Regions from separate parts of the Paenibacillus sp. GCM10027627 genome, predicted to be linked through region 1. Evidence: riboswitches for the same ligand, from Rfam matches in the RefSeq annotation. Region 1 holds a riboswitch; each other region holds the start of a gene.
What was found. Region 1 has a riboswitch for cyclic di-AMP ahead of ACFQZE_RS21315 (C40 family peptidase). Riboswitches for the same ligand answer to the same signal wherever they lie in the genome.
Positions count from the first base shown of each region.

Region 2: it holds a riboswitch for cyclic di-AMP, as region 1 does, so the genes downstream of both, ACFQZE_RS10660 (hypothetical protein) here and ACFQZE_RS21315 (C40 family peptidase) in region 1, are expected to answer to the same signal.
Region 3: it holds a riboswitch for cyclic di-AMP, as region 1 does, so the genes downstream of both, ACFQZE_RS13755 (hypothetical protein) here and ACFQZE_RS21315 (C40 family peptidase) in region 1, are expected to answer to the same signal.

Region 1 is NZ_JBHTHB010000007.1:40,211-43,297, forward strand. Features, by position in the region: gene ACFQZE_RS21310 (MFS transporter) at 1-672, shown strand, start outside; gene ACFQZE_RS21315 (C40 family peptidase) at 708-1,193, opposite strand; cyclic di-AMP (ydaO/yuaA leader) riboswitch at 1,198-1,346, opposite strand; gene ACFQZE_RS21320 (glutamine--tRNA ligase/YqeY domain fusion protein) at 1,583-3,087, shown strand, end outside.
Region 2 is NZ_JBHTHB010000002.1:592,523-595,609, reverse strand. Features, by position in the region: gene ACFQZE_RS10665 (ABC transporter permease) at 1-613, shown strand, start outside; gene ACFQZE_RS10660 (hypothetical protein) at 722-1,168, opposite strand; cyclic di-AMP (ydaO/yuaA leader) riboswitch at 1,173-1,350, opposite strand; gene ACFQZE_RS10655 (aldolase catalytic domain-containing protein) at 1,517-2,476, shown strand.
Region 3 is NZ_JBHTHB010000003.1:416,826-419,912, forward strand. Features, by position in the region: gene kdpA (potassium-transporting ATPase subunit KdpA) at 1-894, opposite strand, end outside; gene ACFQZE_RS13755 (hypothetical protein) at 1,103-1,528, opposite strand; cyclic di-AMP (ydaO/yuaA leader) riboswitch at 1,655-1,814, opposite strand; cyclic di-AMP (ydaO/yuaA leader) riboswitch at 1,895-2,093, opposite strand; gene ACFQZE_RS13760 (sulfatase family protein) at 2,460-3,087, shown strand, end outside.

The DNA.
Region 1 (3,087 bases):
AGCGCCGCGGTCCATGAGTCAGAAGAAGGGAGCCAATCGGCTGCCCATTTAAACAAGAGGCGTCTTGGCTACTCCGCGTCAGCCATTCCCTTTTTGGCGCTGAGCGCAGCTTTCTTCATGGTTTATGTCGGGGTGGAAATGAGTTTCTCCAATTATTTGCCCTCCATCTTGATTGAGCGGACGGATATGTCCGAGTCTTCAGCGACGGCGGCGCTTAGCTTGTTTTGGGGAATGATGGTCATCGGGCGGCTCTTCGCCGGTGTCATTGCGGATCGAATGGGCTATGCGATGTATTTGCTCATTGCGGTGTTAAGCGCTGCTGCCGCATTTGGCATGATGACCGTCACGGATCACGCTTTCTGGTCGCTGCTGTTTATTGCGGTTAGCGGACTATGTTTCTCCGGTGTTTTCGGCATTGCTCTCGTTTATGCAAATGGATTATTGCCGGGCATGACGGAGAGGACGACCAGTCTGTTGGTCGCTTTAGGAGGAGTGGGAGGCGCGGTTTTCCCGCGAATTACCGGATGGCTGATGGACCGGTTTTCCGTACAATGGACGGTTGTTTTGTTGGCGGCTATGACGGCAGGGATGCTGGTGATTTTAATAGTAATGCTGCTGCTCGGACGCAATCAGTCCCGTACAATAAAAGAAGAAGAGGCTGCTCCAGCGTAGTGCGTTACGCGGGAACAGCCTCTTCTCTTTTGTTGCTATTCGGATGCTTGTGTATAAGTGTTAAATTGCTTCTCGTCCATTACGCGGCGTGCCGTTACGAAACGCGATTTGTAATAGGAGGAGTCCACTTTGTCGATCGTTACGCCTTTGCTAGTGGAAGAGTGAGCGAAGCTCCCGTTTCCAACGTAAATGCCGACATGAGAGATGCCGCCGTCGTTCTTGCCGCTTGTGTCAAAAAACACAAGGTCGCCTGGCTGCATTTCGGCCTTTGCTACTTTGTTGCCGACACCCGCTTGGTCTACCGATCTGCGCGGAAGGTCGATGTTCATTTTGTTGAACACATAACCCGTAAATCCGGAGCAGTCAAAACCTTTTGTTGTCGTTCCGCCGTAGTTGTAATCGATTCCGATCAGGCCATCGATAATTCCGTCCATTTTGGAGGCGCTTGCGAACACGCTTCCAACCTGAAACGCCAGCAGAAGTGCGAGTCCTGCCAGAATTGCGCTGACTTTCTTCTTCACTTGATGGAGCTCCTTCCGGTGCCGACGAGGTTAGCTGTGGGGTTCGGTTGAAGGTTCCCTATGATTTCTCAGGCGTCCTATGCAGAACGTCGAAATCAATTCACCCAGAGTGGTTCCCCCGTTTCCCGATAGGGAATTAGGCATTATGTAGTCTGTCATCACTAAGGAACATATTAACTGGAAAATGTAGCTACGTGTTGAATGTGAGAAGATTTTAATAAAACTTAAGAATAACTTAAGAACAACCTTTTTTGCTTTTTGCTGCTTTTCATGAAAATGTGCGTTAACGCTTATTTCTATCGCTTTCTAGCGGCTTATTCGAGTGTATTTTGAATGAATTTTGTGTATTATAAAAGGATAACTATTTACCGTGGGAAAGGTTGGTCGCGATGGAGAATACAGTGGATAACAAGACATCATCCTCAAATTTTATTAAAAATATTGTCGTGGAAGATTTGAAGAGCGGCCGCGTGCAGGAAGTGATTACAAGATTTCCGCCAGAGCCGAACGGATATTTGCATATTGGCCATGCCAAATCGATTTGCCTCAATTTTGAGCTCGCCGATGAGTTCAAGGGCAAGACGAATCTCCGATTTGATGATACGAATCCGGTCAAAGAAGATACGGAATATGTAAATGCGATTAAAGAAGATGTAAAGTGGCTCGGCTTCCAGTGGGATGAGCTTCGGTTCGCTTCCGATTATTTCGAAGAGTTGTATTCCAGAGCCGTTCTGTTGATCAAAAAGGGGAAAGCCTACGTTTGCGATCTGACGCCTGACCAAATGAGAGAGTCTCGCGGAACGCTTACAGAGCCGGGCCAAAACAGCCCTTACCGCGACCGCAGCGTAGAAGAGAATCTCGATTTGTTCGCGCGGATGCGCGGGGGCGAATTCAAGGACGGAGAGCGGGTGCTGCGCGCCAAGATCGATATGGCCTCGCCGAACATTTCGCTTCGCGATCCCGTCATTTACCGGATTTCCCATTCCCATCACCACCGTACGGGAGACGCTTGGTGCATCTATCCGATGTACGATTACGCTCATCCGCTCAGCGATGCGATCGAAGGAATCTCGCATTCGATTTGTACGCTGGAATTTGAGGATCATCGTCCGCTGTACGATTGGGTAGTTGCCGAATGCGAGATGGAATCGGTTCCTCGCCAATATGAATTCGCACGGCTTAATGTAACGAACACCGTCATGAGCAAAAGGTACTTGAAGCAGCTTGTCGACGAAGGAGCGGTCGACGGCTGGGACGATCCCCGCATGCCGACGATCAGCGGGCTGCGCCGCAAGGGCTATACGCCGGAATCGCTTCGCACGTTCTGCCGCGAAATCGGGGTAGCGAGAAGCAACAGCGTTGTCGACGAGCGCAACCTGGAGCATTTTATCCGCGAGGATTTGAAGCTGAAGGCACTTCGTACGATGGCGGTTCTTCGTCCGTTGAAAGTCGTTATTACGAATTATCCAGAAGGGCAAACGGAGCTGCTGGAGGCGGAGAACAATTCGGAGAACGAGGAAATGGGTACGCGTCAAATCCCGTTTTCCCGCGAAATTTATATCGAGCAAGACGACTTTATGGAAAACCCGCCGAGCAAATATTTCCGTTTGTTCCCCGGCAATGAAGTGCGGCTGAAGCATGCGTATTTTATTACCTGCCAAGAAGTGATCAAGGATGAGAACGGAGAGGTAGTGGAGCTTCGCTGCACCTACGATCCAAAAACGAAAAGCGGCAGCGGATTCAACGAGCGTAAAGTAAAAGGAACGATCCACTGGGTGGAGGCGTCTAAGGCGGTTCCTGCCGACTTCCGTTTGTACGAACCGCTCATTACAGACGAGAACAAAGAGGAAGGCGCTTCTTTCCTGGAGCGTATCAATCCGCGTTCGCTGCAGCT
Region 2 (3,087 bases), on a different contig from region 1:
GGTGGCGCTCTGTTTCGCCGTTATTCATTTGGCCTTTTCTTTGAGCGAATGTTTTGCCAGAGGGTTTGACGCTTTTTCTTCTCTTATCGTGAGAGGAGATTTCGATCGGCTGCTGGTGAGGCCTAGAAGCGCCGCGCTTCAGGTGTTGGGCTCCAAATTCGAGTTTACGAGAATCGGCAGGCTGACGCAAAGCATGGTCGTGATCATTTGGGCCATTTCCAATTTGCCGGCGGTATGGAGCCTCCCTAAGCTGCTTATTTTACTATGTATGATTATGAACGGCGTGTTTATTTTTACGGGCATATTTATATTGGCGGCTACTTTTTGCTTCTGGACGGTGCAAGCGCTGGAGGTGGCGAACGTATTTACAGACGGAGGGAGGGAAATGGCTCAATATCCTCTTAGCATCTACGAAAAAGGGGTGACGAGGTTTTTTACCTTTATTATTCCGTTTGGCTGCGTCAGCTACTTGCCTCTACTTTATTTATTGGATAAAAAAGAAGGAAGCTTGCTGCTGCCCATCCTTATTCCGTTTGGCGGGCTGTTGTTTTTGCTCCCTTGTCTGCTAGTATGGCGGATAGGAGTTCGGCATTATCGTTCGACGGGATCGTAATGAGCGGGCAGACAACCTCGAAAAATAAAAGGAGCCCGCTCCTCCATTTGTAGGGGATTAGGGCTCCTTTTGTTTCCGTTGCCGGTGCATCCGGCGCAAGGGTTGAATTTAATCCAACGACAAATAGGCGACGGCGCGCTGCTGAAGAACCGCTTCCTCAGAAAAGCCAACATCTGTTGGGGCACCGATTTTTTGAGTCCCTGATTCATGAAAAAGCTGAACGGCTCCAGCAAACAGTTTGTAAGCGCGGTAGTCGGGGTTAATGGATTCCGCAATTCGCTCGGCAAGACTTTCCGATAAGGAAGCAAGCGTGAATCGTCCGAGAAAAGATCGGAGCAGCGTTCCCCATCGGTCAAGCTGCAAGCTGGCGTCGCTGTCGCTGACGAAATGCTCGCTCCATCCATATCCAAGATCGCTGCTAAGACGCAGACAGACACGATGGCCGGAAGGATCGATCGCAAGTGCAGGAATCACAAATACTTCAATGCGGTGAATGGTTAGATGCTGGGGCTCGTTCGGTGGATACGGGGAATCATGTACGGATAATGACAACATAAGACATCTCTCCTTTGTCCGCTTACGAGGTTAGCTGTCGGATTCGGGCTAGAGAGTAGCCCTACCGGAGATACCAATCCCCGGATTCACCCCTTGCAGGCAATGGCATGCGATCTATAGAGCAGCCCCTGCGTTGGTTCCCCCGCTTTTTTCTTGATGAAAAAATTCAGCATTTATGTTTACATAATAGTTTAGCTCTAAAATATCAATTTGTAAATCAAATATTCGGTGAAGGGCAATCGTCTAAATTATCCAATTACCGACATATTTGCTTTGCGTTCATGGTCTTTTTCAAGTATGATGGTAGTTAAAAATGAACTCATGTTCAGATCAAAAGGAGCAGCAAGTATGCATTCGAAAACTAGTCATTGCAAAATTGTCGATTGTACAATCCGCGACGGCGGACTCGTGAATAACTGGGATTTCAGTGTCGAGTTTGTCCAGCACCTTTATAATTGCCTGAACGAAGCCGGCGTAGATTATATGGAGATCGGCTACAAAAACTCGCCTAAATTGCTGAAGGGTGCGGAAGAGGCAGGCCCTTGGCGTTTTCTAAACGATGATTTTCTTAAGAAGGTCATTCCGAACAAAGGCAATACAAAGCTGTCCGCGCTGGTTGATATCGGCCGCGTTGACGAAAACGACATTTTGCCTCGCAGCGAGAGCTTGCTCGACCTGATTCGCGTAGCCTGCTACATTCAAGATGTAGATAAGGCGCTCGAGCTTGTGCAAGTGTTCCACGACCGTGGCTATGAAACGACTCTTAACATTATGGCTCTTTCCAACGTTATGGAGAACCAACTGGTAGAGGCGTTCAACCTGATTAACGATAGCGTCGTCGACGTCGTTTATATCGTGGATTCCTACGGCAGCTTGAAGCCGGATGATGTTGGCTACTTGGTGGATAAATTCCAGCAATATTTGCCGAACAAACGTCTTGGCGTTCATGCTCACAACAACATGCAATTGGCGTTTGCCAATACATTAGTTGCTGCCGGCAAAGGCGTAGAGCTGCTGGACGCTTCCGTTTACGGCATGGGCCGTGCAGCGGGCAACTGCAATACGGAGCTTCTTGTTTCCGAATTGCAAAATACGAAGTATAACGTCCGCCCAGTGCTGGACATGATCGAAAAATACATGATCCCGCTTCGCGAAAAAGAAGAGTGGGGCTACATCATTCCTTACATGATTACAGGCATTTTGGATGAGCATCCGCGCTCCGCAATGGCGCTTCGCGCATCGGCTGACAAGGACAAAGCGGTCGATTTCTACGACCGTTTGACGACACCGGAAATTTCTTCGAAATAATTAGACGAAATTATTTAGTTGAACTTATTTGGTTGAAATTGTGTAGCAGAAATAAATACAAAAGGAGGGAGCATAACGCTCCCTCCTTTTGTGTTGTTGAGAAACTTTTGATATACGTAAGTCTGAGGCTTTGAGACCGCCAAAAACTATGATCAAACCGTCTGACAAGCTAATTTAGTGGTTTCTGGCGCAACTAAAAGCTCCAAATGGCGGGAAACGACTCGTGTAGTGGTTTCTGGCGCAACTAAAAGCTCTACATGGTGGGTTAAGACTCGTGTAGTGGTTTCTGGCGCAACTAAAAGCTCTACATGGTGGTTACGACTTGTGTAGTGGTTTCTGGCGCAACTAAAAGCTCTAAGTGGCGGGTTACGACTTATGTAGTGGTTTCTGGCGCAACTAAAAGCTCCAAATGGCGGGTTACGACTTGTGTAGTGGTTTCTGGCACAACTAAAAGCTCTAAATAGTGGGTTACGACACGTGTAGTGGTTTCTGGCTCAACTAAATGCATCCTCGGCTTGTTTGGCTTGGCAGTCACCATACTTCCTTTTGGCAAGAGCGATTGCCTGGCGAAACGTTCGTCCTAAAAAAGAAATTTAAATGAGAAGGACGGA
Region 3 (3,087 bases), on a different contig from region 1:
ATTTTCCGCCATAAGCGATAGGGCCGTCATGATCACAAACATGATGCCCATCGCCCAGAACAATACGCTGCCCTGTTTCTTATTGCCAACCATCTTTCCATAAGTAAAAGGAAGGGCGGTTGTGACGAGCAGCATCAGAAGCATTTGGAGCATGTTAGAAATGTTCGTCGGGTTTTCGAACGGATGCGCCGAATTGACGCCAAAAAATCCGCCGCCGTTATTGCCAAGCTCCTTAATTGCGAGGAATGAGGCGACCGGGCCCCTTGCGATCGTTTGCTCCGCGCCTTCCAGCGTCGTTGCGGTCGCCGAAGATTCCATCGTTTGCGGCACGCCTTGCGTTACGAAAATGAGCGCCGTTACAAAAGCGATTGGCAGCAGCACCCGGGTAAGCGCACGAACCAAATCGACAAAAAAGTTGCCGAGCGGCTTGCCCGCAAGACCGCGAATAAAGGCGATGACAGCAGCGAGTGTAGTCGCCGGAGCCGTAAACATCAGGAAGACGATAGCGATCATCTGAGCCAAATAGGATAAGCCGCTTTCGCCGCTGTAATGCTGCAAGTTCGTATTTGTAATAAAGCTTATGGCCGTATTAAAAGCGAGCGTCGGCTCCATCGGTCCGATATCGCTCGGATTAAGCGGAAGCAAATGCTGAAATCTGAAAAGCGCATAAACGATGATAAGCATAAACACATTAGTGCAAAGCAGCGCGAACACGTATTGCTTCCAGCTTTGATTGATATTTTTAATGCCGCTAAGGGCCATAATCGGCTTCTCCAGCCAACCAAAGGCCTTGTCTACTCCGGAAGGCGCATAATCAAACGCCCTCGCTATATATAAGCCGACCGGCTTCGCCAAAAGCACGACGATGAGCAGCAGCACGGCTATCGAAACCATTCCCAGCATAGTCAATTCCGTTCCCTCGTTTCGTTAAAATTGCTCCGGATTTTGAAGCACGTACAACAAATAAAGAAAAACCGCTGCAAGCAAGGAGTACAACACGATCATTTTTTGTCCCTCCCGCTATCCGTTTCTTTGGCGGACCAAGTGGCAAGACCCCACATGGCGGCCACAAGCGCCACCAGCAATGCAGCCATAGCTAAATCTAACATTCCGCTTCCTCCTTCCGGTTTTCCTCGTCTTCCTCCAGCAGTTCCTCCGCTTTTAACGTTTCGTGCAGCAATTGATCCGCTCCGAGATGCCGGTACAAGCCCGGTATGCTCGCGCTTTGCGTCACCACGATAATCCGGCCCAATACAAAAGGGCGAATCAGCTTTAAATATCTGCAAATGAGGGGGACAGAGTCGTCAAATAAATATACATTTCCGATCGATCCCATTTTCAATGGACAGTCGGCCGCTTTTGTATCGAGCCTCACGAACCGGTTAATGCCGAATCCTTCGTGGATTCTCTTCTGCCTGGCGCTGTTGACAACGGCCGCGACGGGCAATCCTCGCGAGAGCAGCAGCTTCACAAATTGGCGCGCCGGTTCGTTCGGCGCATAAACAAGCGTTAACAGGGGGCCGTTCATCTCATTCTCCTTTTGGGTGATATAGGCCAAATGGGCATAAAAAAAGAAGCCTGCGAAGGAGGGTCCTTCGCGGCTTCTTCTAGCGGCATAACGAAAAAGCTTCGTTCATGCCGAAGAGCTGCAATTGGCCTCTCTCGATTCCGCTTACGAGGTTAGCTGTCGGATTCGGGCGTGAGAGTCGCCCTACCGGATCTTCTAAAGATCCGGATTCACCCCATGATTTCTAGTTCGAAATCGATTGGTTCCCCCGCTTTCTGCATACGCAGAAACTCAGCGTTTTACGTGCATATTCCTATTTTAGACAACAAAAAACCACAGAGGCTAATGCCCCTGCGGCCGTCAACTGCTCACGATCACAAGTCGCACCCTCTCTCAAAACAACGCTTACGAGGTTAGCTGTCGGATTCGGGCGGTGAGAGTCGCCCTACGCTTGCTTAGGCCCTTCCATGGCAGCGGCCGCAAGCGATTCACCCCTGCATGCCTCCATCGCGGCTCTCACACCGGAAAGAAGCTTGCTGTTGGGTCCCCCGTTTTTCCTTTCTGGAAAACTCAGCGATTCAAAAGTTGCATTTACGTAAATCATTCATAAATCATAATCGAATCTTACTCCTGCTGCTGGAAAGTGTAAAGGCGGCGAAAAAGCATCTTTGAACCGTTTTACATATGCTGTCATCGGAATTAGCGTTTACAATGGCCGTTCTCTAAGAAATACTCTTCTTTTCTCAGCCGATCTCGTTTTTTCCCATTTTGCGCAAAGAATGGGCCGACGCTTTCATACGCGGACTCTTTGTTTGTTCTGTGTGTGCTCTTTACGTGCTCTATGTGGGTTGTATGTGCACTCTATGCAGGCTCAATGCCAGCGGCTGCGACTAATCGGCGTCTTTTCTTCATACGCTGGGGGTAAAGACTTTGTAGTCGGGGAAGTGGGAAAATGGTGGAAACAAGCCGTAGGGAACCGGACAGGCCGAACATTCTTGTGCTTCTTGTAGATGAAGAAAGGTATCCACCCGTGTATGAAAACGAAGAAATAAAAGAATGGCGCCGACGCAACTTGACCGCACAAAACGGTCTTAGACAGCATGCGGTCGAATTTCGCAGACATTATATTGGAAGCTCCGCCTGCTCTCCCAGCCGTGCTACTCTATTTACCGGACATTATCCATCGCTGCATGGCGTCAGCCAAACGACGGGCATCGCCAAGGAGCCTTTCGACTCCGACATGTTTTGGCTTGATCGGAACACGGTGCCGACGATGGGAGACTACTTCCGCGAGGGCGGCTATCAAACGCATTACAGAGGAAAATGGCATATTTCCTATCCAGACATTATCAATCCGGGCACGCATGACTCGATCCCAAGCTACGACACCTTCTCAGGCGTACCCAATCCTAAGTTGGAACGGCTTTACCAAAGTGCAAACCGCCTTGACGGCTATGGCTTCTCCGGCTGGATCGGCCCCGAGCCGCATGGGAAAAATCCGCGGAACTCGGCCTCTTCTGCCGGATTCGGTGTGAGCGGAAGAGACCCGTTTTTTGCGGCGGAGACGGTGGAGCTTTTAA